4 regions of the Rhizobium sp. BK456 genome follow, and region 1 is predicted to be linked to each of the others. Evidence: predicted binding sites of a transcription regulator. Region 1 holds the regulator's gene; each other region holds the start of a gene.
What was found. The regulator PhoB, encoded in region 1, activates phosphate uptake and scavenging genes when phosphate is short. The targets are predictions, from matches to a motif close to TGTCATNNANCTGTCAT.
Positions count from the first base shown of each region.

Region 2: a site for PhoB is predicted at 5,056-5,072, ahead of FHX03_RS26725 (alpha-D-ribose 1-methylphosphonate 5-triphosphate diphosphatase). Genes of this name have one in related genera too.
Region 3: a site for PhoB is predicted at 3,554-3,570, ahead of FHX03_RS19255 (esterase-like activity of phytase family protein). Genes of this name have one in related genera too.
Region 4: a site for PhoB is predicted at 5,598-5,614, ahead of FHX03_RS28980 (DUF1045 domain-containing protein). Genes of this name have one in related genera too.

Region 1 is NZ_JACIAO010000001.1:888,772-896,337, forward strand. It holds gene FHX03_RS04685 (aspartate aminotransferase family protein) at 1-1,157, opposite strand, end outside; gene FHX03_RS04690 (GcrA family cell cycle regulator) at 1,583-2,116, shown strand; gene phoB (phosphate regulon transcriptional regulator PhoB) at 2,394-3,077, opposite strand; gene phoU (phosphate signaling complex protein PhoU) at 3,215-3,928, opposite strand; gene pstB (phosphate ABC transporter ATP-binding protein PstB) at 3,973-4,788, opposite strand; gene pstA (phosphate ABC transporter permease PstA) at 4,804-6,126, opposite strand; gene pstC (phosphate ABC transporter permease subunit PstC) at 6,123-7,566, opposite strand, start outside.
Region 2 is NZ_JACIAO010000011.1:94,615-102,180, reverse strand. It holds gene FHX03_RS26745 (AI-2E family transporter) at 1-746, opposite strand, end outside; gene purM (phosphoribosylformylglycinamidine cyclo-ligase) at 993-2,066, shown strand; gene purN (phosphoribosylglycinamide formyltransferase) at 2,063-2,734, shown strand; gene FHX03_RS26730 (hypothetical protein) at 2,846-3,649, opposite strand; gene FHX03_RS26725 (alpha-D-ribose 1-methylphosphonate 5-triphosphate diphosphatase) at 3,830-4,999, opposite strand; gene FHX03_RS26720 (NUDIX domain-containing protein) at 5,147-5,737, opposite strand; gene FHX03_RS26715 (molybdopterin-dependent oxidoreductase) at 5,734-7,566, opposite strand, start outside.
Region 3 is NZ_JACIAO010000006.1:305,073-312,638, reverse strand. It holds gene FHX03_RS19280 (mechanosensitive ion channel family protein) at 1-115, opposite strand, end outside; gene gnd (phosphogluconate dehydrogenase (NAD(+)-dependent, decarboxylating)) at 277-1,308, opposite strand; gene FHX03_RS19270 (SRPBCC domain-containing protein) at 1,446-1,928, opposite strand; gene FHX03_RS19265 (ArsR/SmtB family transcription factor) at 1,999-2,334, shown strand; gene FHX03_RS19260 (NAD-dependent epimerase/dehydratase family protein) at 2,437-3,432, shown strand; gene FHX03_RS19255 (esterase-like activity of phytase family protein) at 3,727-5,214, shown strand; RNA gene ssrS (6S RNA) at 5,344-5,502, opposite strand; gene FHX03_RS19245 (cell division protein ZapA) at 5,573-5,950, opposite strand; gene FHX03_RS19240 (DUF4164 domain-containing protein) at 6,079-6,354, opposite strand; gene tkt (transketolase) at 6,689-7,566, shown strand, end outside.
Region 4 is NZ_JACIAO010000013.1:63,034-70,599, forward strand. It holds gene phnL (phosphonate C-P lyase system protein PhnL) at 1-615, shown strand, start outside; gene FHX03_RS28955 (DapH/DapD/GlmU-related protein) at 612-1,229, shown strand; gene phnC (phosphonate ABC transporter ATP-binding protein) at 1,348-2,193, shown strand; gene phnD (phosphonate ABC transporter substrate-binding protein) at 2,281-3,186, shown strand; gene phnE (phosphonate ABC transporter, permease protein PhnE) at 3,252-4,211, shown strand; gene phnE (phosphonate ABC transporter, permease protein PhnE) at 4,219-5,562, shown strand; gene FHX03_RS28980 (DUF1045 domain-containing protein) at 5,705-6,400, shown strand; gene FHX03_RS28985 (alpha-D-ribose 1-methylphosphonate 5-triphosphate diphosphatase) at 6,414-7,553, shown strand; gene phnN (phosphonate metabolism protein/1,5-bisphosphokinase (PRPP-forming) PhnN) at 7,550-7,566, shown strand, end outside.

The DNA.
Region 1 (7,566 bases):
GCGCGCTCGATGCGGGCAAGGCCCTCGCGGGCTTCCTCGGCGGTGACGACGAGGGGCGGAAGAAGGCGGATGACGTTGTCGCCGGCGGGCACGCCGAGCAGATGCGCGGCGCGGATCGCCTGCAGCAGTTCGGCTGAAGGAACCGCCGCCTTGACGCCGAGCAGCAGCCCCTCGCCTCTGATATCCTCGATCACATCGGGATAGCGGTCCTTCAGCGAGGCCAGTCCCTGACGGAAGACGAGTGCTACGTCGCGCACCTGCTGGAGGAAGCCATCGGCGAGGATGATGTCGAGCACGGCACCGCCGACGGCCATTGCGAGCGGATTGCCGCCATAGGTCGAGCCGTGCGTGCCGGCCTTCATCCCGGAGGCGGCCTCAGCGGTCGCAAGGCAGGCCCCGAGCGGGAAACCGCCGCCAATGCCCTTGGCGACCGCCATGATATCGGGCGTGATGCCCGACCATTCATGAGCAAAGAGCTTGCCGGTGCGGCCGACGCCGGTCTGGACCTCGTCGAGGATCAGCAGCAGGCCGTTTTCGTCGCAGAGCTGGCGAAGCGCCTTCATGAACTCAGGCGTGGCCGGGCGGACGCCGCCTTCGCCCTGCACGGGCTCGATGAGAATTCCAGCCGTCGCATCGGTGATGGCGGCGCGGACGGCTTCGATGTCGCCGAAGGCCACCTGATCGAAGCCCGGCGCCTTGGGGCCGAAGCCTTCGAGGTATTTCTCCTGGCCGCCGGCAGCGATGGTCGCGAGCGTGCGCCCATGGAAAGCGCCTTCGAAGGTGATGATATGGAAGCGCTCGGGATGGCCCTTGGAAAACTGGTAGCGGCGCGCCGTCTTGATCGCGCATTCCAGCGCCTCGGCGCCTGAATTGGTGAAGAACACCTTGTCGGCGAAGGTGGCGTCCGTCAGCCGCTTCGCGAGGCGCTCCTGGCCGGGGATCTCATAGATGTTGGAGAGGTGCCAGACCTTGTCGGCCTGTTCCTTCAGCGCGCCAACCACATGCGGGTTGCTATGGCCGACCGAGGTGACGGCGACGCCGGCGCCGAAATCGAGATAACGCTCGCCGCCTTCGGTGATCAGCCATACGCCCTCGCCTCGCTCGAACCGCAGTGGGGCACGAGAATAGGTGTCATAAAGCGGCGCGGCTTCAGCCATGGCGCGGGTCTCCCGATCAGCGTTGTCAAACATGGGACTCCGGCTAAGAAAACCAGGCCCGAAAAATCAAAAATGCCGCCTTGCGGCGGCCAGCGGTACTATTTCCTTTTCGCGCTGCAATGTCAACAAAACTGCGCCCTTAGCGCATGCAGCAAGCTTGTACAGCGGTGTTTTCGGCCTTCAACAGGCAATATTGCAGAAATGCCACGCAGCGGAAGCAAGTTGGGGAAAACTCCGAATTCGATTCATCCTGATTCATGCGACTCTTGTCACGGAGTCAGGCTCACACTAGGTTAAAGTTCAATTACTAGACTGCATGCGGCGGAACTAGTCACCAAAATTGATCAAGCGTTTCTTGTTTCGGAGGCTTCCGGGACAACGGTGAGGGATTCTGCCATCACCAACGCAGAAGGTGGAGACAGGGCATGAACTGGACAGACGAGCGGGTCGAGAAACTCAAGAAGCTCTGGGCCGAAGGACTGAGCGCCAGCCAGATCGCGGCGCAACTTGGCGGTGTCAGCAGAAACGCTGTGATCGGCAAGGTTCACCGGCTGAGCCTTCCCGGCCGCGCCAAGGCCGGCGGCACGGCCGCCGCGGCGCGCACGCCGAAACGCAATACATCGGCACCGCGCGCACCGAACTACGCCTCGCGGATCGCTACCCGCACCGTTACCCGCCAGCAGGGCGCGACGATGCTGAAGGAAGAGATCGAGATCGAAACGGTCGAGGAAATGGAATACGTGCCGAAGGGCAACGTGGTCGTGCCGATCTCGCGCCGCCTCGGCCTGACGGAACTGACTGAACGCACCTGCAAATGGCCGGTCGGCGATCCGCTGAAGGACGACTTCCACTTCTGCGGCTGCGAATCCCCCGACAACTCGCCCTATTGCAGCTATCACCAGAAGCTCGCCTACCAGCCGGTGAACGAACGCCGCCGCGCCGCCGCGCGGGCGAGCTGAGCGGGCGACATTGCAGAGAATTCGAAAACGGGCCGAGTGGCCCGTTTTTTTATGCGAGTGGGCTGGGTGTGGCTGCCCCTCATCCGCCTGCCGGCACCTTCTCCCCGCTTGCGGGGCGAAGGGGATATGCCGCGACCTCTCGGTCCCTCTCCAACGTCACGTAGGACACGTCTCCTCGCCCCGTTTAAGGGGGTCCGAAGGACGGGTCGAGACGAGTGGCTCGACCCCGGTCGGGTTAGAGTGAGGGGCCGACACCGGCACAAAAGATGGAAACCCCTCAGGCTTCCATCGAATAGCCGGCGCCGCGGACGGTGCGGATGACGTCTTGCATGTTGGAGAAGTTCAACGCCTTGCGCAGGCGGCCGACATGGACGTCGACGGTGCGTTCGTCGACATAGATGTCGTGGCCCCAGACGCCGTCGAGGAGCTGCGAGCGGGAGAAGACCCGGCCGGGCGACGACATCAGGAATTCCAAGAGGCGGAATTCGGTGGGGCCGAGGCGGACTTCGCGGCTCTTGCGGTGGACGCGGTGGGTTTCGCGGTCGAGTTCGATATCGCCGCATTTCAGCACGGTCGACAACACCTCGGGGCGGGCGCGGCGCAGCATCGCCTTGACGCGGGCGACGAGTTCCGGGGTCGAGAAAGGCTTGACGACATAATCGTCGGCGCCCGTCGACAATCCGCGGACGCGCTCGCTCTCCTCACCGCGCGCCGTCAGCATGATGATCGGCAGGCGCTCGGTTTCCGGTCGCATGCGCAGTCGCCGGCAAAGTTCGATGCCGGAGACGCCGGGCAGCATCCAGTCGAGGATAAGAAGGTCGGGCGTGCGCTCCTGAAGCCTGATTTCGGCCTCGTCGCCACGAAGGATGGTATCGACCTCGAAGCCCTCAGCTTCGAGATTGTAGCGAAGAAGCACGCTCAGGGCTTCCTCGTCTTCAACAACTGCAACTCTCGGGATCATGCGTGTCGGTCTCCTCGCGCATGATCCTTAAACCGGGGGTGATTTAAGCAATGCATCCTGCGCAAATTCACAAAAATTGGCTGCGACCTTTTCGCGCGCCCCACATGGGCGCGCGCGCAATCGTCTGGTTTAGGCGGTTATTCCGTGACCGCGCCGACGGTGTTGGCGCTGTCGTCCTTCGGACGGTCGCCTTCCGGCTGTGCTCCGGTCGCCATGTAATAAATGGTCTCGGCGATGTTGGTGGCGTGATCGCCGATGCGCTCGATGTTCTTGGCGCAGAAGAGAAGATGCGTGCAGCTGGTGATGTTGCGCGGATCTTCCATCATGTAGGTCAGGAGCTCGCGGAACAGCGAGGTGTACATCGCGTCGATCTCGTTGTCGCGCTCGCGGATCGCACTCGCCTTGTCGGCGGCGCGTGTCGTGTAGACGTCGAGCACTTCCTTGAGCTGGACGAGCGCCAGCTCGGACAGATGCTCGAGACCGCGGGCGAGCTTGCGCGGGACGCCGGTACTCTGCACGGCGATGACGCGCTTGGCGGTGTTCTTGCCGAGGTCGCCGACGCGTTCGAGATCGGCGGCGATGCGGATCGAACCCATGATTTCGCGCAGGTCCGAGGCCATCGGCTGACGGCGGGCGATGGTGACGATCGCCTTGTCGCCGATTTCGCGCTCGGCGTGATCGAGGATCACGTCGTCGGAAATCACCTTCTGGGCCAGCGCGGTATCGCCGTTGACCAGCGCCCGGACGGATTCGGCGACCATCTGCTCGGCCAGGCCGCCCATTTCGGAAATCCGCCTGGACAGGAACTTCAGATCATCATCATAGGCAGAATAAATATGTGTCGATGCCATGGGGCTTTATCCTCGAATAACGGGAAGGCTTGGTGACGCCAAAATCAGCCGAAGCGACCCATGATGTAGTCCTGGGTGCGCGGATCGTCGGGATTGGTGAACATCTTATCGGTGTCGTTCTCCTCGACCAGATTGCCGAGGTGGAACATGGCGGTGCGCTGCGAGACGCGCGCGGCCTGCTGCATGGAGTGGGTGACGATGACGATCGTATAATTCTCACGCAGTTCGTGGATCAGCTCCTCGACCTTGGCGGTGGCAATCGGGTCGAGCGCCGAGCAGGGCTCGTCCATCAGGATGACTTCAGGGCTGACGGCGACGGCACGCGCAATGCAGAGGCGCTGCTGTTGGCCGCCCGACAGACCGGTGCCGGATTCATGCACCCGGTCCTTGACCTCGTTCCAGAGGCCGGCGCGCTGCAGGCTGGTCTCGACAATCTGGTCGAGATCGGCCTTCGACTTGGCCAGGCCATGGATGCGCGGGCCGTAGGAGACGTTTTCGTAAATCGTCTTCGGGAACGGGTTCGGCTTCTGGAAAACCATGCCGACGCGGGCGCGAAGTTCGACGACGTCGATATCGGGATCATAGATATCGTCGCCGTCAAGGGTGATCTTGCCGGCGACGCGGCAGCCGTCAATCGTGTCGTTCATGCGGTTGAGGCTCCGCAGGAAGGTCGACTTCCCGCAGCCGGACGGGCCGATCAGCGCGGTTACGGTGTTTTCGCGGATGTTCAGGTTCACATCGAAAAGCGCGCGCTTCTCGCCGTAATAAACCGAGACATCCTGACCGATCATCTTATACGGGACGTTGCTCATCTTCTGATCCAGCGCCTTTTCAACTGCAGCTTCCGTCAACATGTTCATGATCTGTAACTCCGTTTACCAGCGGCGCTCGAAGCGACGACGCAAGAGGATGGCGCCCATGTTCATGACGATCAGGAACAGGAGCAGGACGATGATGGCACCCGAAGTACGCTCGACGAAGGCACGTTCGGCCTCGTTCGCCCACATATAGACCTGCACCGGCAGAGCCGTCGAGGGATCGAGCGGTGTCGTCGGCGCGTTGGCGACGAAGGCGACCATGCCGATCAAGAGCAGCGGCGCGGTTTCGCCGAGCGCATGCGCCAGGCCGATGATCGTGCCGGTGAGGATGCCGGGCATGGCGAGCGGCAGAACATGGTGGAATACCATCTGCATCTTCGAGGCCCCGAGGCCAAGCGCTGCGGCGCGGATCGACGGCGGCACGGCGCGCAGCGCGGCGCGCGTCGCGATGATGATCGTCGGCAGGGTCATCAGCGTCAGCACCAGGCCGCCGACCAGCGAGGCCGAACGCGGCAGGCCGACGAAGTTGATGAAGACGGAAAGGCCGAGCAGACCATAGACGATCGAGGGAACCGCGGCGAGGTTGTTGATGTTGACCTCGATCAGATCCGTCAGCCTGTTCTTCGGCGCAAACTCCTCGAGATAGATCGAGGCGGCAACGCCGATCGGCAGAGCCAGCACCAGCACGATCAGCATCAGGTAGAGCGAGCCGATGAGCGCAACGCCAAGGCCCGCGGCCTCCGGACGGCTGGAATTGCCGTTGACGAAGAGGCCGGTGTTGAACTGCTTGTGCAGAGCGCCGCTCGCCTTCAGCTCGTTCATCCAGCCAACCTGCTTGTCGTTGACCTTGCGGTTCTTCTCATCGACCGAGAGGTCGATCTGGCCCTTGTTGGCGCTGTCGACGTTGGCGTCGGCGAGCACGGTGACATTGACGGTCTTGCCGATGATCGACGGGTCGGCGACGACCATGTCGCGCAGCTGGATCGGCGCACCCTTGGAAAGCATGGCGGATGCATCGCGCACGTCAGGCTTGCTCGAGGCGTTGATGTTCAGGTGCTTGACGATCGCATCGCGCAGCAGAACCGGATAATTGGCGGCAACCAGCACCGAAGGGTCGGTCGCACGCTTGTTGCTAGGGTCGATCGTCTTCTCGGAGAATTCGATCGGCAGGGTGATCGCCGTCTGCTGGAAGGCGGTGTAGCCTTTGCCGATCACCGTCCACAGGAGGATGAACAGGAAGACGAGACCGAAGCTGATGGCCGCGATGCCATAGGCCTGGAACCGGCGCTCGGCGGCGTAGCGGCGCTTGATGCCGATATCGCGGCGCGCCGGAGCCTTGGAGATGGTGACGCCTGTTGTGGGAGAAACAATATCCGTCATTCGTACTGCTCCCGGTATTTGCGCACGATGTAGAGCGCATAGATGTTGAGGCAAAGCGTGATGCAGAACAGGGTGATGCCGAGGGCAAAGGCAACCAGCGTCTGCGGCGAGGTGAATTCGAGGTCACCCGTCAGCTGATTGACGATCTTGACGGTCACCGTCGTCATCGGCTCGAAGGGGTTGATCTGGATGCGGGCGGCGACACCGGCGGCCAGCACGACGATCATGGTTTCGCCGATGGCGCGCGAGGCCGTCATCAGCAATGCGCCGACGATGCCTGGCAGAGCGGCCGGCAAGACCACTTTCTTGATGGTTTCGGAGCGTGTGGCGCCGAGACCGAGCGAACCGTCACGCAGCGCCCGCGGCACGGCGGTGATGATGTCGTCCGACAGCGAGGAGACATAGGGGATCAGCATGATGCCCATGACGATGCCGGCGGTCAGGACGCTCTGCGCCTGGATGAAGTTGGTGTAGCTGCCGGAGAGCAGGCCGCTGATCTGAGCGGAGAAATCGCGCAGGAACGGGCCGACGGTGACAAGGGCGAAGAAGCCGTAGACGATCGTCGGAATGCCGGCGAGCACTTCGAGCAGCGGCTTTGCGACCCCGCGCAGCTTCGGCGAGGCGTATTCGGCCATGTAGATGGCGGCGAAGAGGCCGACGGGAACGGCGACCAGCATGGCGACCAGGCCGATATAAAGCGTGCCGAGCAGCAGCGGGATGAGGCCGAACTGGCCGAAGGACGAGCTGCCGGCACCGGCAAAACGCGGATCCCAGACGGTGCCGAAGAAGAAGTCGGCGGCAGGAACGACGGCAAAGAAGCGTGCTGCTTCCGACAGCATGGAAAGCACGATGCCGATCGTCGTCAGGATGGCGATCGAAGAGGCGAGCAGCAGGCCCCAGAGTATGACGCGCTCGACCCGGTTGCGGGCGCGGAAGCGGGGCGCAATCGCGCGCAGCGCATAGAAGGCGCCGGCAACGGCGAGAGCAAAGACCACCGCCGTCATGGCGAGGCGGCTGGTCATGCTCATGGTGTTGAGCTTTTTGGCGGCGTCGAGCATGTAAGGCTGCGGCTGGCCGGCAAGCGGCACGCCCTTCTCGCTGAGCTTGGCCTGCAGGGCGGCCGGATCGCCGGCGACCGCTGCGGCTTCGTCCGCGCTCAGCATCGTCAGGCCGCGGGCAACGGTTGCCACCATCGAATAGCCGAGATCCTGCTCGACGGCGGCTTGCGCCTTGACGTCGGCAGGGAAGCCACTGCGAACCGAGGTCTGGATGATGCCGGGGCTGACAGAAAGCCAGACGCAAAGCACGATGAGGGCGGGAAGAACCGCCCAGATCGCCGCATAGGCGCCGTAATAGGCCGGCCGTGAATGCAATGCGGAGGATCTGCCTCCGGCAAGTGCTGAGGCCCGGCTGCGCGCGACCAGATAGGCGGCGGCGCCG
Region 2 (7,566 bases), on a different contig from region 1:
ATCATGCCGGCGAAGAGCCCGATCAGCAGGCCGAAATTCAGACCGACGAGAGATAGGCCGACGGCATAATAAATGCCGAGGATGAGGCAGAGCGAGCCCTGGCCGCGGATGAAGCCGGCGATCGCCTGGTCGATCTCCTTGGCGATCTGGCGGACATCATTGATATAATCGCGTGGGATCCACTGATCGACCTTGGCGACCATGCGGTCCCAATCGAGCAGGATGTAGAAGGCGACGACGGGAGTGACGACGAGCAGCGATATGACGTCGACGATCGCCTTGCCGGAATTCCAGATCTGCGCGAAGAGCCCGGTCAAGAAGCCCATGCCTTCGGAGAGGATGCCGGAGAGATTGTCCTTGATCGTGCCTGCCTGGCTCTTGACCCAGTCCGGCAGCAGCGAATTCTGCGTCTGGGTGACAAACTGCTGCAACTGGTTGATATAACCCGGCAGCCGCTCGGCGAAATCGTTGAACTGACTGACGAGCACCGGAATGAGGATCATCAGCGCCAGGGCGAAGGTGATGACGAAGGCGATCAGGATGACGACCGTCGCCATCATGCGGCTCAGACCCAGCCGCTCCAGCCGGTCGGCCACCGGATCGAGGAAATAGGCGATCGCCATGCCGGCGATGAAGGGCAGCAGGATCGAGCTGAAAACATAGAGAAAGACGATGAAGAAGGCGAGCACGCCCAGCCAGAAGAAAATCTGACGCTTGAGACTGTTGCCGCTGACTTGCTGTGGCATCGCTTCCCCGCTGATCGCTTTCCGCCGCCAAACGCCGCATTCGAACCGACGCGGCCATTCAGCACATAGGATGCAGGCGCAAAGATGGTCAACCCTGTCGCGGCAAATCCCGGAAAGGCCGGTTGAAGACGCGGGAAATTGGGGGCTTTTGCCATGCGGCGCTTGCATAAAAGCCCCTGTCATGCAATTGCGACCGGCAGATGACGCGGCATGTTAGCCGCCTGAAAATAGCCATCGGAGACCAGCATGAGCCAGTCTGGGAAAAACGGCCTGACCTACAGCGATGCGGGCGTCGACATCGATGCCGGCAACCTCCTCGTCGAGAAGATCAAACCGGCGGTGCGCTCGACCCGACGCCCCGGCGCCGATGGCGAGATCGGCGGCTTCGGCGGGCTCTTCGATCTCAAGGCCGCGGGCTTTACCGATCCGGTTCTCGTTGCCGCCAATGACGGCGTCGGCACCAAGCTGAAGATCGCGATCGATGCCGATTATCACGACAGCGTCGGCATCGACCTCGTCGCCATGTGCGTCAACGATCTCGTCGTTCAGGGCGCCGAGCCGCTGTTCTTCCTCGATTATTTCGCCACCGGCAAGCTCGACCCCGACCAGGGTGCCGCGATCGTCGGCGGCATTGCCGCCGGCTGCCGGCAGGCGGGTTGCGCGCTGATCGGCGGCGAGACGGCCGAAATGCCCGGCATGTATTCCTCCGGCGACTATGATCTCGCCGGTTTTGCTGTCGGCGCTGCCGAACGCGGCAAGCTGCTGCCCTCGGGCGATATCGCCGAGGGCGATGTGATCCTCGGCCTCGCCTCCTCCGGCGTGCACTCCAACGGTTTCTCGCTGGTGCGCAAGATCGTCGAACTCTCCGGCCTCGGCTGGGACGCACCGGCGCCATTTTCCGAAGGCAGGAAGCTCGGCGAAGCCCTGCTGGAGCCGACCCGCATCTATGTGAAGCCGTTGCTGAAGGCGATCCGCGAGACCGGCGCCATCAAGGCGCTCGCCCATATCACCGGCGGCGGCTTCCCGGAAAATATTCCGCGGGTGCTGCCGAAGCATCTGGCGGCCGAGATCGATCTTGCCGCCGTCAAGGTTCCGCCGGTCTTCTCGTGGCTCGCCAGGACGGGCGGCGTCGAAACCAAGGAGATGCTGCGCACCTTCAACTGCGGCGTCGGCATGATTGTCGTCGTCGCCGGCGAGAATGTCGCGACCGTTTCCGCCGCCCTCGAAGCCGAGGGCGAGACCGTCGTCACGCTCGGCCGCATGATCGCTCGCGACGAAGGTGCCACCGGCACAGTCTATAAGGGCACACTTGCTGTATGAGCACGCCGCGCAAACGCGTCGTCGTCCTCATATCCGGCGGCGGCTCCAACATGATGGCCCTGGTTGCGGCGGCGAAAGCCGCCGACTACCCGGCCGAAATCGTGGGCGTGATCTCCGACAAGGCGGAGGCCGGCGGGCTTGCCAAGGCGGCCGCCGAAGGCATCGCCACCTACGCCTTTCCCCGCAAGGAGTATGCCAGCAAGGATGCGCATGAGGCGGCGATCTTTTCGGCACTCGACGAACTTTCGCCCGATATCCTCTGCCTGGCCGGCTATATGCGACTGCTCACGCCGACCTTCATTCAGCGTTACGAAGGCCGGATGCTCAACATCCACCCTTCCCTGCTGCCGCTGTTTCCCGGCCTGCATACCCATCAGCGCGCGATCGACGCCGGCATGCGCATCGCCGGCTGCACCGTGCATTTCGTCACCGAAGGCATGGACGAGGGACCGACGATCGGCCAGGCCGCCGTGCCGATCCTTTCCGGCGATACGGCCGAAAGCTTGGCCGCGCGCGTGCTCACCGTTGAACACCAGATCTATCCGCAGGCGCTGCGGCTCTATGCCGAAGGGCGCGTCGCGATGGAAGGCGGTAAAGCCGTCAGTGCCGATGGTTCGGCCGCTGCGCCAAGGGCCCAGCTGATTTCGCTGATCGGCAACCGCGATTAGGGTACAGAGCCACAAAGCGGCCTTCTCAACGTTTCACTACCGCAGCCGATGCTTTGGAGCAGAACCCTCGCTATCATCGGCTTCCATCTCCAAAGAATCTGGCCGGTGTAATCATATAGCTAAAGGGCAAGGCATCTCGGGCCGTGAGACCCCTGGAGGATCGCGCGGAAATATTTTTCGCGGTGCTACTGTGGTATCGAGCCAGGGAAGCCGTTTTCTCAATCTATAGGTTAGCTGGTCGGTCGTAATCTCTATATCGAGGCCCGTAAATTGAACACCTGGAAAATATCGGCCAATTTCGCCCGGCTGAATCTCAAATATAGTTTTTGGATCATCCTCGTTCTTGAACGACACAATTCCCGGCAGCCGGCTCGTTTTCAACTTGAAGGGATACCGTCCCTTTGCACTCCGCAGGGCCACAAAATCTGCTTCAGACAGCGAGCCTATGCTATTCTTTATGCCCAAGGTTGCAAGAACCCCATCCTCGTAAACTTGGGTAAGGCTGTTGTTGGGATCATGCTGGATTGGCAGGATGTAAATTGTACCTTTGCCGCCAAGATCAAAAATCAAAGCCTCGCCATAGAGCTGTGTCGCGCCACCGTTTCCGATCAGGCTATGCGTTACCTTTGAATACGAGATTTCCATAACCGAGGAACTTTCGACCGGTCGGCCATCAACGATCGCGGACGCGATGACCTTGAAGCGAACAGTTGCACTCTCACCCTGACAAGACATGAGCGGCAATGCGCAAAGTGACACCAGGAAAGACCTGCGCTTCATTGGCTGCCGGTTATTCAATCGAAATATCGTCATTGCGGAGGCGAGCACAGTCTCCATCCGCCTAAGCACCGCAACGTTCACCCCTGCCCTCATTTTTTCGCCATATCCACGGCATCTGCTTGCACCGTTTGCCATAGCGGCATCTCTTGCGAGTGGACATCATCACTAACACCGCGAGGAAGCAAAGCGGCTTGGCGCAACTTAGAACTGAATTTAGATAGGGAAGCATCGACTGTCAGCCTTAGCGGTGCCCTGCAAGTCTTTCATCTCGACGCGAGATCAAGACGTGCTTCTGACAATCAAGCTGCCTTGAAACTAAGCCGCTAGCGCCCGCAAGGGATGCAGCGTGCCGTCGCTGTAGACGAAGCGACCGGCGCGGAAGGTGGCTCGGATGCGGTTGATGTCGCCCCGCTCGACCACGACCAAATCGGCGCGCTGGCCGATGGCGATTTCGCCGCGGTCCGATAGGCCGGCGGAGCGGGCGGCGTTGCCGGTGGCCATGGCGACGGCTGAAGGCAGGCCGCCTTCCACCATCTCGGCGAGCTTGAAGATGCCGGGCACAAAGGCGGCCGGATGATAATCGGCGGCGATGACGCTGAGCAGGCCGGCCCTTGCGGCGTCGAGCGCGCTGAGATTGCCCGACATCGACTGGCCGCGCAGCGCGTTCGGCGCGCCCATCAGCGTCCAGAGGCCGCGGCGGCGCGCCTCTTCGGCCGCGGGTGCAGTGACCGGAAACTCGCTGATGGTGACGCCGAGATCGTGCATTTCGGCGACCTTCTCGACGCTGTCGTCGTCATGCGAGGCAAGCGAGAGCTTGTGCTTCAGCGACAGCGCGACGATCTCCTTCAGCTTGGCTTCGATTTCGGGGTTATTGCGCATGGCGATGCGCTTGGCGACGATCTCGGCGGCCATCTCCTCGGAGATGGCGCGGCGCTCGGAAATGCTGAGGATATAGCTCTGCAGGTTGTTGTACTGGCCCTGGCCGGGCGTGTGGTCGGTGAGCGACACCATGTCGATCTGATCGGCATTCAGCAGGCGCTCGAGCGCGGCAGCGGCGCCGATATTGGTGATTTCATAGCGGGCGTGGACGCGGTGATCGATCAGCAGATCATCGCGCAGCCGGTTGATGCCCTCGATCACCGCCGAGGTGGTCTCCAGCGAGCGGACGTGACCGTAAACACTTTCGGTGGCGAAGGAGACGGCGGCAAAGGCGGTGGTGACACCGGCGGCGGCAAGCTTCTTGTCGAGTTCGTGGATGCCGAAATCGATCGGCATCGTCGCGTTCGGCCGCGGCGCGATCTCTCGCTCGATCATGTCGCCATGGAGATCGACGAATCCCGGCATCAGCAGCCGCCCGCCTCCATCGATGGCAGCCCCGGCGACCGGCTCGGGCCTGATTTCGGCGATGGCGCCGTCTTCGACCCGCACGGAACCTTCACTCACCACCTCGTTTGGCAGAACGAGGGTGAAATTGCTGAGCCACATGGGCTTTCTCCTGATCGCATCGATGATTGACAGACCGCAGCGGATAGAACCGCTTCGTGACAAACGTATGAAATTTCGAACGCCACAACCGCGATCGCGAAACCGTCTTGAGGCCAACCCGCGGGCTTGCCCGAGACCGCGCATCCGCTATCGAAGTTTATGCCTGTTCAACAGAGCCCATTGCAGCAGCATGATCGTCTTGGCGTCGAAGATCTCGCCGTTTTCGATCATTTGGGCGGCCTCATCGAGCGGGACTTCGAGAACCTCGATATCCTCGTGCTCCTCGTCCAGGCCGCCGCCTTCGGCCACGCGGTCGGCGCTGTCGATCAGCGAGACGAAGAAGTGGACGACTTCGGTGATGGCGCCGGGCGAAGTGTAGCATTTGAACAGGAAACGCGCGTCGCGCAGGTGGTAACCGGTTTCTTCCATCGCCTCGCGGCGGATCGCCTGTTCGGGATGATCGTCATCGAGAAGGCCGGCCGGCACCTCGATCATCCAGGCGGGATCACCGTTGATATGAACGGCAAGGCGGAACTGGCGGACGAGAACGACGAGGTCGCGCTTGGGATCATAAAGCAGGATGCAGGCTGCCGGCGTGCGATGGTAGACCTCCCGCTTCAAGCGTTGGGTCGCGCCCTTGCGGTCGATGTAATCGAGCAGATAGCTGCTGAGCTTCGTCCACCCATTCGACAGCGTTTCCGTGCTGACGATCTTCACGCGTGATTTCGGCTGCATCATGCTGTGTCCTTGCGAAGCCAGACCTTGTTATCGTGCACGGCCGCCCCGCCATAGGGCGCGACCGGGTCGGCGCCGGTGAGCACGTTGATGCCCTCGCCATCGATATGCGCCTTGTTCGGCCAGAGGCCTTCGGCGATCAGCACGCCAGGCTTCACCTCGGTGGTGACGCGGGCATGGATGCGCAGGTCGCCGCGGCTGTTGCCGATGCGGACCAGATCGCCGTGGGCGATGCCATTGGCTTCAGCGTCGGCCGGATTGATCATCACCTCGGGACGGCCCTCTTTCTGACGCGACGTCTTGGTCTCGGCGAAGCTCGAATTCAGGAAGTTGCGCGCCGGCGAGGTGGCCAGACGAAAGGGATGGTCGGTATCAGCGACTTCGATGACATCGACCTGATCGGGGAATGCAGGCAGCTCCCCATGCGGCCCGAGCAGGCCGACCGCCGCCGGCGGCTTGTTCGGCGCCGGCTGATCGATCCAGTCCGGGCGGAAATGGAATTTGCCGTCGGGATGAGCAAAGCCGTTCAGGAAATGCGCCTCCTCGAAGGCCGGCTGGCGATCGAACCATTTGTGCTCGAGGAAATGCTCGTAATCCGGCAGGCCGCTCGATTCCAGCAAGCGATCGACCATTTCGCGGGCTGAAAAGCCGAAGCCGGGGCGATCGGCGACGCCGAGGCGTTTGGCCAGTTCCTCGATGACGAAGAGATTGGTGCGCACGCTCGGCGGCGGCTCGACCAGCTTCGGCCCGAGCAGGATATGGTTCTGGCCGCCGGCCCGGTAGATATCGTCATGCTCGACGAACATCGTCGCCGGAATGACGATATCGGCGATCTCCGCCGTCTCGGTCATGAACTGCTCGTGCACGGCGACGAACAGGTCGTCGCGGGCAAAACCGCGTCTGACGAGGCGCTGCTCGGGGGCGATGTTGGCCGGATTGGTGTTCTGGATCAGCATCGCCGTCACCGGGCCGCGATGGCGCAGCGCCACCGGATCGCCGGTCAGCACCCGGCCGATCTGCGACTGATCGAGCATGCGGATATCGCCGTCCTTCATCGAGCGGCCGGTCAGTTCCGCATTGTTCATGCGGAAGATATCGTTGTTGGAATGGAAGGCGCCGCCGCCCTCATATTGCCAGGAGCCGAGCACGGTGGCGACCGAGGCGGCCGCATGCATGGCGACCGCGCCATTGCGCTGGCGGGTGAAGCCGTAGCCGAGGCGGAAGAAGGTCTTTTTCGTCGTGCCGACGAGGCGGGCAAAGGCTTCGATCTCCTCGACCGAAAGGCCGGTGATATCGGCGGCCCATTGCGGCGTCTTCGTTTTCAGATGCGCTTCGAGGCCGGCGGGATCATCGGCATAGCGCGCCATGTAGTCGCGGTCGGCATGGTCGTCGCGGAAGGCGATGTGCATGACGGCGCAGGCCAGTGCCGCATCGGTGCCGGGCCTAACGATCAAGGCCATGTCGGCCTGCTTCATCGTCGGATTGTCGTAAATGTCGATGACGACGATCTTGGCGCCGCGCTCCTTGCGCGACTTGATGGCGTGGGTCATCACATTGACCTGCGTCGACACCGCATTGGTGCCCCAGATGACGACGCAATCGGTGCGGCCCATCTCGCGCGGGTCGGGGCCGCGCAGCGTGCCGGTCGCCACGGTGAAGCCGGTCCAGGCCGGGTTGGTGCAGATCGAGGAGAAAAAGCCGGAATAGCGCTTGGCGTGACGCAGGCGATCGATCGAGTCGCGCTGTACCCAGCCCATGGTGCCGGCATAGAAATAAGGCCAGATCGCCTCACTGCCGTCCCGCGCCTCGGCCTTCACGAAGGCTTCGGCGAT
Region 3 (7,566 bases), on a different contig from region 1:
GGACTTGCGCCGGCGATGTCTGGGCAAAGCTTGGCGAGATCACCCCAAGAAGTACGATGAGTGCCAATATTCCCGATATGGCGGCCTTCAAGACCCCTGCCCCGTCACGCTCCATCACCGCCCTCCAATGGAGTGTCGGCCGCTTGGACGAAGCAGCCCCGACATTTCCCGTTCGGCAATGGATACTCGCGACCGCTGCCGCCAGCAAGCGGTAGGAACCCCATACCGATGGCTAGAGCCTTTCCTGGTCTGGAAGGCGCCGAAAGCCTCTGGCCTTCAGGATTTCGGAGCCGGCTTTTCCACGTGGCCGCCAAAGCCCGCCCGCATCGCCGACAGAACCTTATTGGCGAATTCGTCGTTATCGCGCGAGGAGAAGCGGCCGTAGAGTGCGGCACTCAGCACCGGCGTCGGCACGCTTTCGTCGATTGCCGCCATGATCGTCCAGCGGCCTTCGCCGCTATCGGAGACACGCCCGGCATATTTCGCCAGCGCCGGATCGGCATGCAGTGCATCGGCCGTCAGATCGAGCAGCCAGGAGGTGATGACGCTGCCGCGGCGCCAGACTTCGGCGACGTCCTGCAGATTGAAGTCGTATTGAAAATGTTCAGGATGGGCGAGCGGCGCGGTTTCCGCATCAGCCTCATGCGAGGCTGCTCCGATATTGGCATGTTTCAGGATGTTGATGCCCTCGGCATAGGCGGCCATGAGACCGTATTCGATGCCGTTGTGCACCATCTTGACGAAATGGCCGGCGCCATGCGGGCCGCAATGCAGGTAGCCCTGTTCGGCGGTGCTCGCCGCAGCCGCTTCGGCGGTGCGGTTCGGCGAGGCTTCCGTTGTGCCGGCGCCGGGCGCCAGTGTTGCGAAAATCGGCGAAAGGTGCTGAACGGTGCCCTTCTCGCCGCCGATCATCAGGCAGTAGCCGCGCTCCAGGCCGAACACGCCGCCACTGGTGCCGACATCGACATAGTGGATGCCCTTGGTGATAAGGTCGGCGCCGCGGCGGATATCGTCGTGGTAATAGGAATTGCCGCCGTCGATGACGATGTCGCCATTCTCAAGCAGCGGCACCAGGTTCGCGAGCACCTTGTCGACGATCGCCGCCGGCAGCATCAGCCAGATCGCCCGCGGATGCGAGAGCTTCGAGACGAACTCTTCGAGCGAAGCACTGCCGGTCGCACCGAGGCCTGCGAGTTCGGCAACGCTTTCCGGCCTGGCGTCGTAGACGACGCATTCGTGACCGCCCCGCATCAGGCGCTGGACCATGTAATTGCCCATGCGGCCCAAACCAACCATGCCAAGCTGCATAATGAAATCTCCTGGAAATCGAGATGAAGTGTCGAATCCGGAAACTAGCACCCGCAGTGTGACAGGCAAGCGAACTCTCGCTCCTCTTGGCGAATGCGACGATTACGCCGCCGATCTCCTTGAAGCCGACTTGCCGGTCAGGCGTCCGGCGCGCTGGCCGGCTCTCCCTTCATTTCGCTGAGGAACATGCCCTCGCGCAGATTGATGCCGTATTCGACGAAAGCCTTCATGCAGCAGAGCATCTGCGTCCAGCCTTCACAGTTGAGATAGGTGCCGCGCCGGCCGGCATCGTCCTCACGCCAGCCGCTCTCGGCGATGGTCACCAGCGTGCCGCCATCTTCGAGCGGCTTGAAGTTCATCTCCACCGACGTCTTATAGGTCTTCTTGTCGTCGCCCGTGCCGCCATCCCAGCTGAGCACGATGCGACTTTCCGGCACGAGTTCGACCACCTCCACCTGGGCGTCCTTCCACCAGGTCACAGTGGTGCCCTTGACCAGCGGCGCGCTCGCCCCGCCGATCGTGGTGAAATAGCTGCTGAGCTTCTTCGGGTTGACGACAGCGTCGAATACCTCTGCGACGGGTCGGCCGATACGGCCTGAAACGCGGATTCCGAGAGACATGGTCCTTCTCCTCTTCTCCATTGTGTGAGTTTCCATTGTACTCGGCGCCATTATGTTATAAAAATATAACATGTCAAGCGAATCGACCGATGACCCCGTTTTCAAGGCGCTGGCGCATCATCGCCGGCGCGAAATTCTCGACCTGCTCAAGGATGGCCCCCGCACGACGGGGGCGCTTTGCGAAATGTTTCCGCAGATGGACCGCTGCACCGTGATGCAGCATCTGAAAGTGCTGGAAGAGGCCGATCTGGTCATCGCCAGGAAGGAGGGCCGCGAACGCTGGAACCACCTGAACAGCCTGCCGATCAAGCACATCCATGACCGCTGGATCAGCGCCTATGCCGGACACGCTCTATCGATCCTCGACCGGTTGAAAAACGATCTCGAAGGCCAGCCGGAACAATGATCCGGCCTGCAACTTTCCTGCACCCCCATGCATAATTTATGCGTTGCCTGGCAATCCCGGCCCTTATAGCCTCCGGCGCCGAAACACTGAAGAGACGGTGCGATGACGATATTGGTGACGGGAAGCGCTGGCCATCTCGGCGAGGCGCTGATGCGTAGCCTGAGAGGTGAAGGCCGGCCGGCGCGCGGCATCGATGTCAAGCCGTCGGCTTTCACCGACATGGTCGGCTCGATCGGCGATCGTGCTTTTGTCAGACAGGCGATGTCGGACATTCGCCACGTCGTCCATGCCGCGACCCTGCACAAGCCGCATGTGGCGACCCATGGAAATTGCGATTTCCTAGACACCAATGTCGGCGGCACGCTGAACCTGCTCGAAGAGGCGATCGCCGCGGACGTTGCAAGCTTCGTCTTCACCAGCACCACCAGCACCTTCGGTGCGGCATTGACGCCGGCCGCGGGCCAGCCGGCCGCATGGATCACCGAGGAGGTACTGCCGGTTGCCAAAAACATCTACGGCGTGACGAAACTCGCTGCCGAAGGCCTGTGCGAACTCTTCGCCCGCAAATCCCGCCTGCCGGTCGTCATTCTCAGGACCTCGCGTTTCTTCCCCGAACGCGACGATGATCCTGATATTCGCGGCGGCTATTCGGCAGAGAATGCACAAGCCAACGAGCTTCTTCACCGCCGCGTCGACATCGCCGATGTGGCCGGCGCCCATCTGCTGGCGCTCGATAAGGCACCGGCAGTCGGCTTCGGCCGCTACATCATCTCGGCCACGACGCCATTTTCGTCGGACGATCTCGCCGAGATCAGGCGCGACGCGCCTGCCGCCGTCGAGCGGTTGTTTCCAGGTGCGGGTACGCTCTATGCCGAGCGCGGCTGGAAGATGTTCCCGAGCCTCGGTCGCGTCTATGTCAACGCCCGCGCGAGGCGGGAACTCGGCTGGCAGCCGCGCTATGATTTTCGTTTCGTGCTCGATTGCCTCAGCGACAAAAGGGAATGGCGCAGCCCGCTGGCGCTCGATGTCGGCTCGAGGGGCTACCACGACGAGGTCTTCACCGAAGGACCTTACCCGGTCGATCAGGCAACGGCCTGAATTGCAGGCTCTCCCGCATAATTCCTTCAATCGGAACCGATTTAAAGATAAAATCATGCAGCACTTCAAAAGTGCTACAACGTCCTTAGCGCGTCCTTTCAGACGCGCGGCGCTGTAGGAGCGTCATCCAGATATCACGATCCCATCCTAGACCGTTAGCCGGGGATATGGGGGACGAGATCCAGGACGTGTTCTCTCTGCGGATCGATCCCAAGGCCGAGGGTGTCATTTGAAGCGGTGTCCAGCCTGCGGGCGGAAGCCGCTGCAGGAACGCTTTGACCGAGAGGGTATTTCATGAACAACGTCAAATCATACGCATCGCGGCTGTTTGCTGCGGTTCTCGCGGCATCCGCCGCCATTCCGGCCGCAGCAAGCGCGGAGAATTCCGCCACCGTCGGCAGCCTTACCTTCGTCAACAAGGGCCTGGTCGGCATCGGCCGCATCCCGGCCAATCAGCGCGACAAATTCGGCGAAACCTTCGGCTCCGGCTCCGGCATGGCGATCGATTCCGCCGCCTGGAGCCGCGATGGCGCCGGTTACAAGGGCACGCTCTACCTGTTGCCCGACCGCGGTTACAACGCCGTCGGCACCGTCGACTATCGGCCGCGCCTGAACACCATTGCGATCGGCCTGACACCGACCGCTCCGGGTGCGGCGCCAGAGAACGGCAAGGAGCAATCCGGGGTCGATGCGAAACTTGTCGATTCCACCCTGTTTGTCGATGACAAGGGCGGCGACATGACCGGCCTCGACCCGGAATCCGGCGTCCGCGCCGCCGCCGGCGACTTTCCGCCGCTGCCGCAGGCTGTAAACGGCAAGATCGCGCTCGACAATGAAGCCATCATCCACATGACCGACGGAAGCATGTTCGTCAGCGACGAATACGGCCCCTATATCTATCGCTTCGCAGCCGACGGTCACCTGCTCTCGGCTACCCAGCCGCCGAAGGCGCTGTTGCCGATGCGCAAGGGCGCGCTGAGCTTCGCCTCCAACAATCCCGGCCCCGGCGTATCCGCTCCGGATCCGAAGGACCCGGAGACCGGCCGCCAGAACAACCAGGGCCTTGAAGGCATGGCGATGGCGCCGGACGGCAAGTTCATCATAGCAGTGCTGCAGTCGGCAGCCCGCCAGGATGGCGGCGATTCCGGCTCGACCCGCCAGAATACCCGCGCCATGATCTATGACGCCGCCGATCCCGATCACCTGAAGCTGGTGCACGAATATGTCGTGCCGCTGCCGGTCTTCAAAGATGCCAAGGACAAGACGGTGATCGCGGCAGAAAGCGAAATCGTCGCCCTTTCCGACAAGACCTTCCTGATGCTTGCCCGCGACAGCGGCAACGGTCAGGGCCTGAAGGGCGACACCTCGCTCTACCGCAAGATCAACATCGTCGATCTCTCCACTGCGACCGATATCGCCGGCAGCAATTTCGATGCCGGCAAGCCGATCGCGCCGAAGGGCGTCGTCGATCCTTCGCTGACGCCGGCGACGCTGACGCCTTTCATCGACATCAACGACAAGGCCGAGCTTACCCGCTTCGGCCTGCACAATGGCGCACCGAACGACAAGAACAACCTGTCGGAAAAATGGGAAGCCATGGGTCTTGCGAGCGTTCTCGATCCGAACCTGCCGGACGACTATTTCCTGCTTGTCGCCAACGACAACGACTTCCTGACGCAGGATGGTTTCCAGGTGGGCGCAGCCTACAAGGCGGAGGGCGGCGCCGACGTCGACACCATGTTCCAGGTCTTCCAGGTCACCCTTCCCGGCTTGAGGAAGTAGCCGTACTCGACGAAGGGCGGACAGCCATTCAAAGTGCTACAGCGTCCTTTGCGCGTCTAGAAAGACGCGCGGCGCTGTAGCCGCCTTCGCCCGCTTGGTCCGGCGTCTTCGCTGAAGATGGAAGGGAAAGTGCGATCCACGGCAACCGATGGATGTTTACGATCCTGGGTGCCTACAAACGTAGGTGGGCGCCGTGTGTCCAGGCCCACGGGCCTGGCCAGGGACAGCTCCCTTTGGATCGAGTATGGCCCCAGGGATTGTGGTTCCTGTCGAGAGGCGCAGACCGCATCGCGATATATAAGGTCGTTTGCGCCGACGCGCCAGTGGCGGCTGCAAGTCGTCCTTATTTAATTGAAGATCAATTGAGTTCGGGGGCTGGCCGGCCGTTCAGCTTGTCGGTGATGCCGCGAATGCGGGATGAAACCTCGCTGAGCGCCGCCGCGAGGTTCTCCTCGGTGCGGGCAGTAGCGGCAAGCACCGTGTCGCGGTTGCCGCGCAAGGATTCGAGTTCGGATTCCAGCCCGGTGACGCGGCGCGTCAGCTCGGCAATCTCGTCCATGATCATGATACCGGCCATGACCGTAATCCTGAGATCGCCGATTTCCCCGAACTGCCCCTTGAGATGGCCGACATAGCGGTCGAAACGGGTGGCGAGATCGGTCAGGTGATCCTCCTGCCCTTCCTCGCAGGCCATGCGATAGGCTTTGCCGTCGATCGTTACCGTCACCTGCGCCATGCCAAACTCTTTCTATAAGAGCATGATGCCGAAAAGTGTGAGCGGCTTTCGGACGACGTCATGCTCTAACTCTTTCAATGAGAACAGGATCTAGATTTTGGGCCAACCTGGCCTGAAACCATCCTGTTCTAGCGATCCAGAACCGCCCGGATCGTTTCCATGGCCGTCACCAGCCGCCGCGATACCTCGCGGTTGACTTCCTCAAGCCGGTTGGCGCGGAATTCGGCCTCATCAAGCTCCTGCGCCAACCGGGAGCGATCGGCGTGCACGCGCCGCACCTCGCCCTCGATCTCGCCCTGCTCGCGCTCCCGCTCGACGCGCATGTCGACGGCGTTTTCGAGACTCGAAATCGCCTGTCTCAATTCGTTGAGCGCTGCTTCCATGGTTTTGCCTGTGGGCATCATGCCTTCCCGATTCCCGCGCAGGATACGCGAATCGGCACGCCGCGCCGGTCCTGCGATTTCAAAAAGGATATGCAGCTCGCCGACGGCCCGTCAATAAATCCTGTCACTTGCCCACCGGCCTATCTTGTGGATGAGCGGTTTAGAGATCCTCGCCCAGCAAGATTTGTCTTTTGTACAATCGCGCGATCAAATGTCAAAAATCGCGGCGACCCGCCCGGATTTGGTGTCCCATTTGTTGACTTGCTAGCGCCAACTGCTATGTGTCTGCCGCTTTCACTCGATGGTCTTGGAGGCTCTAGGCCATCCCCCGACACCCGGAACTTGCGGAAAAGCCATGACCTCTCCCGAACAACATGACCGGATGGCGAATGCGATCCGTTTCCTCGCCATGGACGCCGTCGAAAAGGCGAACTCCGGCCACCCGGGCATGCCGATGGGCATGGCCGATGTGGCGACGGTCCTGTTCACCAAATATCTGAAGTTCGATCCGAAGAAGCCGCATTGGCCGAACCGCGATCGCTTCGTGCTCTCGGCCGGCCACGGCTCGATGCTGCTCTATTCGCTGCTGTATCTGACTGGCTATCCCGACATGACGATCGAGGATCTGAAGCAGTTCCGCCAGCTCGGCTCGAAGACCGCCGGCCATCCGGAATATGGTCACGCCACCGGCATCGAAACGACGACCGGCCCGCTCGGCCAGGGCATTGCCAATTCCGTCGGCATGGCGATTGCCGAACGCAAGCTGCGCGAGGAGTTCGGTTCCGATCTTCAGGATCACTATACCTATGCGATCTGCGGCGACGGCTGCCTGATGGAGGGCATCAGCCACGAAGCCATCGCGCTCGCCGGCCACCTGAAGCTCAACAAGCTCGTTCTGTTCTGGGACAACAACTCGATCACCATCGACGGCGCCGTGTCTCTGTCGGATTCCACCGATCAGATCGCCCGTTTCAAGGCCGTTCACTGGAACACGATCGAGATCGACGGTCACGATCAGGCCGCCATCGCCGCCGCGATCGAAGCCGCCCACAAGTCCGACCGACCGACCTTCATCGCCTGCAAGACGATCATCGGCTTCGGCGCGCCCAACAAGCAGGGCACCCATAAGGTCCACGGCAACCCGCTCGGCGCCGAGGAAATCGCCGCCACCCGCAAGGCGCTGAACTGGGAATCCGAAGCTTTCGTCATCCCGTCGGACGTCCTGGACAGCTG
Region 4 (7,566 bases), on a different contig from region 1:
TTCTCGGTCGCCTCAGGCGAATGCGTCGTGCTCGGCGGCCCATCGGGCGTCGGCAAGAGCTCGCTGCTGAAGATGATCTACGGCAATTATGCTGTCGACACCGGCCAGATCCTCATTCGTCACGACGGACGCATCGTCGATCTCGCCGCCGCCGATCCGCGCACCGTGCTCCACGTGCGGCGCCATACGCTCGGTTACGTCAGCCAGTTCCTGCGTACCGTGCCTCGCGTCGCGGCGATCGACGTGGTCGCCGAACCGCTGGTGGCGCGCGGCGAGGACGCCGGCACGGCGCGGGAAAAGGCCGGCGCCCTGCTTGCCAGGCTCAACCTGCCGGAAGCGCTCTGGCAGCTTCCGCCCGCCACTTTCTCCGGCGGCGAACAGCAGCGTGTCAACATCGCCCGCGGCTTCATCACCGAACACAGAATCCTGCTCCTCGACGAACCCACCGCCTCGCTCGACGCCCGGAACCGTGCCGTCGTCGTCGGCATGATCGAGGAAAAGAAGCAGGCGGGCGTCGCCCTTCTCGGCATCTTCCACGACGGGGAAGTACGCGAGGCGGTCGCCGACCGCATTCTCGACGTTCAGCTCTTCTCTCCCGGAAAGATCGCCGCATGAACCGCAAGCTGGGTATCGAGCCCTCTATCCATGAGACAGCCTCCGTCAGCGAGTCCAGCTTCGGACGCTATACGGAGGTTTCCGAACGCTGCCGCATCAGCGAGGCGACCTTCGGCGACTATTCCTACATCATGCAGGACGGCTCCGTCTGGTGCGCGACGATCGGCAAGTTCGTCAATATCGCCGCCGCCGCGCGCATCAATGCCACCAATCATCCGACCTGGCGGGCGACGCTGCATCATTTCACCTACCGCGCCGCCGATTACTGGCCGGACGGCGACATGGAGGAGGACTTCTTCGCCTGGCGGCGCGCAAACCGCGTGACGGTCGGGAATGACGTCTGGATCGGCCATGGGGCGACCCTCCTGCCGGGCGTCACCGTCGGCAACGGCGCGGTGATCGGCGCCGGCGCCGTCGTCTCGAAGGACGTGGCGGCCTACTCGATCGTCGGCGGCGTGCCGGCTAAATTGATCCGCGAGCGCTTTCCGAAAGCGGTCGGCGAGCGTATGGACAGGCTTGGCTGGTGGGACTGGGACCATGACCTTCTGCGCCAGGCGTTGCAGGATTTTCGCAACCTGAGCGCGGAAGATTTTCTAGCGAGATACGGTGGATAAACCTCCGATATAGGCACGGAGAATTGTGACACGAACTACACAAATATGACATGCGAGGTTCATCAAGCGGGACTAATGCGATCCTGACCAAAGGACTGGATCGCAAGGGAAGAGCATGATGTTCGAGCTCAAGAATGTCACACGCCGTTTCGGAAAAAAGCTCGCCGTCGATTCCGTCACGCTCGCCATCCCGCAGGGCCAGATGGTCGGCATCATCGGCCGCTCCGGCGCCGGCAAGTCGACGCTGCTGCGGATGATCAACCGGCTGCAGGAGCCGAGCTCCGGCTCCATTCATTTCGCCGGCGTCGAGGTTTCCGGGCTTCGCGGCGGGGCGCTGCGCAACTGGCAGCGCGACTGCGCAATGATCTTCCAGCAGTTCAACCTGGTGCCACGCCTGGATGTCCTCACCAATGTCATGCTCGGCCGCCTTAACCACCGCTCGACGCTTCTCAGCCTCCTCAACATCTTCACCCGCGAGGAACGTGTGCATGCGATCGCAGCGCTCGAACGCCTCGGCATCGAGCAGACGGCGTTGCAGCCAGCCGGCACGCTGTCCGGCGGCCAGCAGCAGCGCGTGGCGATCGCGCGGGCGCTGATGCAGAACCCGAAGATGGTTCTTGCCGACGAGCCGATTGCCTCGCTCGATCCGCTGAATGCCAAGATCGTCATGGATGCGCTGCGCGATATCAACGAGCGCGAGGGCATCACCGTCATCACCAACCTTCATACGCTCGATACCGCCCGCAACTATTGTGAGCGCATCGTCGGCATGGCCGGCGGCTGTGTCGTCTTCGACGGCAAGGGCTCGGAACTGACCGCCGAGGCGGTGAAGGCGATCTACGGGACGGACAGGGATGGTGCCGGCATCGACGAAACGATGACCTCGACATCCATCAATCCGGCTCCCGAGCGGGCAGACAATCAATCCGCCGGCACCCAACCGCTGGCGCTGGCCGGCCTCTGAGCGAGGCGGCCGCGATCGAACGCCCGCGTCAAGGGCACACTTCTTCGTAACGGAAGACCGGGGGCACCGGTCAATAGGAGAGACGACATGTTGAAGAAAGCACTCTTTGCGGCAACGGCGCTCTTCGCGCTAGCCGGCGCTGCCCATGCAGCCGATCTCAAGGAATTCCGCATCGGCATTCTCGGCGGCGAAAACGAAACCGACCGCTTGCGCAACTATGCCTGCCTTGCCGACCACCTGAAGCAGGAATTCGGCTTCGAGAAGGTGTCGCTGTTCCCCGCCGCCGATTATGACGGCGTTATCCAGGGCCTGCTCGGCGGCACGCTCGACTTCGCCGAACTCGGCGCTTCCGGCTACGCAGCCGTCTCGATCAAGGATCCGAAGGCCGTTACGCCGATCCTGACGACGCAGCAGAAGGACGGCTCGACCGGCTACTACTCGATCGGACTGGCGCTCAAGTCCTCCGGCATCAAGACCATCCAGGACGCCAAGGGCAAGAAGCTCGGCTACGCCGATCCGGACTCCACCTCGGGCTATCTCGTGCCGCTGACCCAGATCCCGAAGGACACGGGCATGCCGAACGACAAGTTCTTCGCCTCGACCCAGTTCAACGGCGGCCATGAGAACAACCTTCTCGCCGCTTACGACGGCAAGGTCGACGTCGCCGTCGACGATTCCTCGGGCATCGGCGAATTCAAGGACGGCTACACCTCCGGCACCTTCCGCAAGGAAGTCGACAAGGGCGCCGTCGATCCGAACAAGCTGGTCGAAGTCTGGCGCTCGCCGCTGATCCCGAACGGCCCGCTCGTCGTTCGCAACGCGCTCGGCCAGGACTGGCAGACGAAGCTCGCAGCCTTCTTCACGGCTCTGCCTGAGAAGGATCACAAGTGCTTCGCAGCTGTCGAAGGCGGCGACTACAAGGGTTACGTCCCGGTCAAGCACGACTTCTACAATGCCGTCGTCGAAGTCCGTAAGGCTGCCATCGGCGGCTGATCGGCTTTTGGAATGCGGGGCGGCCGGAAACGGCCGCCTTTTATGTTTGATCGGGCGAGGCGTCCATGACTGTTGCCGATACACAGCCGCATATGCAGAGCACCAGGGAGATCCGCACCGCCTGGGAGCGGATGGTCGCCAGGCGCCGCTTCTACACCATCCTCGGCCTGGTTATTCTGATTGCGGCTTTCGCAAGCTCCGTTCGCTTCGCCGACGAGAGCAATGCCGGCCATTTCTTCGACCGCCTGCCGCATCTTTTCGATTTCCTGAGCTGGCTCATCCCTAAGGATTGGAACGACGTCTGGCGCGCGCTGTTCGACACTGCGAGCGTAAACGACAAGGGCGGCGAAGAATTCAATTTCGACAAGGGCCGCGTCTACGTCTGGGGCGCCTTCTATATCCCTGAATATTTCGAACTGATGATCGTGACGATCAACGTGGCGCTGATTTCGACGATCGTCGCCTTCATCTTTGCCGTTCCCTTGAGCTTCTTTGCCGCGCGCAATCTGACGAGTTCATGGCCGCTGCGCATCTTCACCAAGCGCCTGATGGAATTCCTGCGCGCCTTCCCCGAGATCGTCATCGCCGGCCTGTTTTCGGCGATCCTGTCGATCGGGCCGGTCGCCGCCATCATCGCCATAACCCTGCACACGATCGGCGCGCTCGGCAAACTCTTCTACGAGGTGGCCGAAAATATCGACATGAAGCCGCATGAGGGCATGAAAGCCGTCGGCGCCAACTGGTGGGAGCGGGTGCGCTTCGCCGCCGTGCCGCAGGTGCTGCCGAATTTCACCTCCTATGCGCTCTTACGCCTCGAGATCAACGTGCGTGCCTCGACCATTATCGGCGCCGTCGGCGGCGGCGGCATCGGCGAGGAGCTGAAGCTTTCGATCTCGCGTGGTTTCGGCGCCAAGACGATGGCGCTCGTTTTGATGCTGTTCGTGACGATCGTCGCCGTCGACCAATTCTCCGCATGGCTGCGCCGCCGCCTCGTCGGCGAGCACGCCTTCCTCCTGCAACATTGAGGCCGCCATGACGGTGATCGACGCCAACCGCATGCACGAAATCGAAGCGCGCTATCCGGAATATTTCCACCGCTCGTTCCGCCAGCGTTTCGGCGGGCTGATGATCCTAATCGCGACGCTGCTCTACAGTCTCTATGCCGTCTGGTTCTTCGACCTGCCCAAGCTTTTCGCCGAAGCCCATTGGGAACGCGTCGGCATTTATCTCAGCCAATGGGTGAGCTACGACGTTCAGCCGGAATTCCGCATCGAGGACGACGGCTCGATCGACATCCGCTATCCGCGCTTCTCGCCGCTCGGCGACAATCCGCATCCGGACTGGCTGGTCAACAATCCCGACGGCAGCATCACCGTGTCGATCAGCGGCACCAGCCGTACGGTCACCGTTTCGAAGAGCCAGACGGTCGTCACCGCCCACGGCATCACCGTTCCGGTCGATGTTTCGAGCGGTGCGCCTGAGGTGGTCGGACCAGTGCCCGGCTGGATGACCGTCTATAACGACAATGTGCTTGCCGATCTCGGATTTGCCGGTAATGTCAGCATCTCAGTCGACCGAGTGAAGATCCGCAAACGTTTCATCGGCTGGGCAAATTTCATCTTCGACACGCAGTCGTCCTTCTTCGACAAGCCGCTCGGCGAGGTCGTCGGCCTCATCGTCTCCGGGCCGCGCATCAAGCCCGACCAGTCCAACCTGTCGCTCGCCTTCGACGACATCTGGAACAACAGCGAATGGCAGCATGGCGACGTCTGGACCAAACTTTTCCAGACGATCGTCATGGCATTCCTCGGAACGCTGCTGGGGTCGCTCGCCGCTTTCCCGCTCGCCTTCCTGGCGGCACGCAACATCACGCCGAACCGGCTCCTCAATCAGATCCTCAAGCGTTTCTTCGACTTCCTTCGTTCGGTCGACATGCTGATCTGGGCGCTGTTCCTGACACGCGCCTTCGGGCCCGGCCCGCTTGCCGGCAGCGGCGCGATCTTCCTCACCGAGACCGGCACACTCGGCAAGCTCTATTCCGAAGGGCTGGAGAATATCGACAACAAGCAGCGGGAAGGCATCAAATCGACCGGCGCTCAAACCGTGCTGGTCCATCGTTACGGCATTATGCCGCAGATCGTTCCCGTCATCGTCAGCCAGACGCTCTACCAATGGGAATCGAACGTGCGTGGCGCGACGATTATCGGCGCCGTCGGCGCCGGCGGCATTGGTCTCAAACTCTGGGAGGCGATGCGCACCAACGCCAACTGGGAAAACGTCGCCTACATGGTCATCCTGATCCTGATCGTCGTCTTCCTTTTCGACGCCGCCTCGAACGCGCTGCGCCACCGGCTGATGGGCACGAAAACCCACTGATCCATCGGCTGGAAAGGCCGTGGCGGCGCTGCCGCCATCATCATTCTGTCACGGAAATCTTTTAGCCGGGAGCCTGCTTGCGGTTCGCCGCCAAATCACTGCACATTGCGCTCCCCGTTCGACGATCCCCAGGATAAAAGCCTTGCGCTACGCTCTCTATTTTTCGCCGCCGAAGGATGATCCCCTGACCGGCGCGGCCTCGCTCTGGCTCGGCCGCGATGCTTTCAGTGACGAGACCTATCCTGCACCGGAGCATGAGCGGCTCGGTGCGGCAGAGCAGTTCGAGCTGACTGCCGATCCGCGCCGCTACGGCTTTCACGCGACGATCAAGGCGCCGTTTTCGCTCGCCGCTTCGGTCACCGAGAGGGATCTTATGGCCGTCGTCGAGGAGTTTGCCGCGCGCACTGAAGCCTTCGAGATTCCCAAGCTGGTGCTCGGCCAGCTCGGCCGTTTTTTTGCCCTCGTTCCCGGTTCTGTTCATCAACCGCTTCAAGATTTCGCCGCGAAGGTGGTAAGATCCTTCGAACCGTTCCGCGCAGCGCTTACCGAGGCCGATATGGCGCGGCGCAACCCGGAGAAGCTCAGCGACAGCCAGCGCGCCAATCTGCAGCGCTGGGGTTATCCTTATGTGATGGAGGATTTCGGCTTCCACATGACGCTCACCGGCCAGGTGCCCGAGCCACGCGCCTCGGTGATGAAAACCATTCTGACCGAGCGTTTTGCCGATTTCACCGGCCGGCCGCTTACGATTTCCGGCCTCGCCGTCTTCACCGAGGAGACGCGCGGCGCCCCGTTCAAAGTTCATTCCTGGCTGCCGCTTTCCGGCGCCAAAAGCTGAAAGACCCGACGAGATGAGCAAAGAGACCGTGTTTTCCAACGCCCGCATCGTTCTCGAGGATAACATCCTCGCAGGCTCGATCCTCATTCGCGACGGCAAGATCGCCGACATTTCCGAAGGAAGCTCGGTAGCCGGCGAAGATTTCGAAGGCGACTATGTCATTCCCGGCCTCGTCGAGCTGCATACCGACCATCTCGAAGGCCATTATCAGCCGCGTCCCGGCATCCGTTGGAACAAGACAGCCGCGGTCCAGGCGCATGACGCCCAGATCGTCACATCGGGCATCACCACGGTGTTTGACTGCCTGCGCATGGGTGCGGATGAGGACGGCGGCTTCGAACATGGCGAGATGCGGGAAATGGCCGACGCCATCCAGTCGGCGGAGAAGGAAGGCCGGCTGCGCGCCGAGCATCTCCTCCACCTGCGCTGCGAGGTCTCGGCCGACAATGTGCTCGAACATTTCGGCGATTTCGAAAACGATCCTCATGTGCGGCTCGTTTCGCTGATGGACCATGCGCCCGGCCAGCGGCAGTTCCAGACGATGGACCAGTATATCTTCTACTACCAGAAGAAGCGGGGCCTGAGCGACGAGGTCTTCGCCCGTTTCGTCGCCAAGCGCCAGGCCGAATCGGCGCGAAATTCGACGCCGCACCGCAATGCCATCGCCAAGGTCTGTGCCGAACGCGGCATCACGGTCGCCAGCCATGACGATGCGACGCTGTCGCATGTCGGCGAGGCGATCGACAACGGCGTGCGGCTTGCCGAATTCCCGACCAGCTTCGACGCCGCCCGCGCCTCGCACGAACACGGCATGAGTGTGCTGATGGGTGCGCCGAACATCGTGCGCGGCAAATCCCATTCCGGCAATATCGCCGCCCGCGACCTCGCCGAGATGGGCGTGCTCGACGTGCTGTCCTCCGATTACGTGCCGCTCAGCCTGCTGCATGCGCCCTTCATCCTCGCCGATGAAGTCGAGAGCATTACCCTGCCGAAGGCAATCGCCATGGTGACGTCGACGCCGGCGCGCACCGTCAGTCTCAACGACCGCGGCCGGATCGCCACCGGGCTGCGCGCCGATCTCGTCCGCGTCCACCGTTCGCATGGCGTGCCGGTGACACGCTCCGTCTGGCGCCAGGGACGCCGTGTCGCATGAGCCCGTACGAACC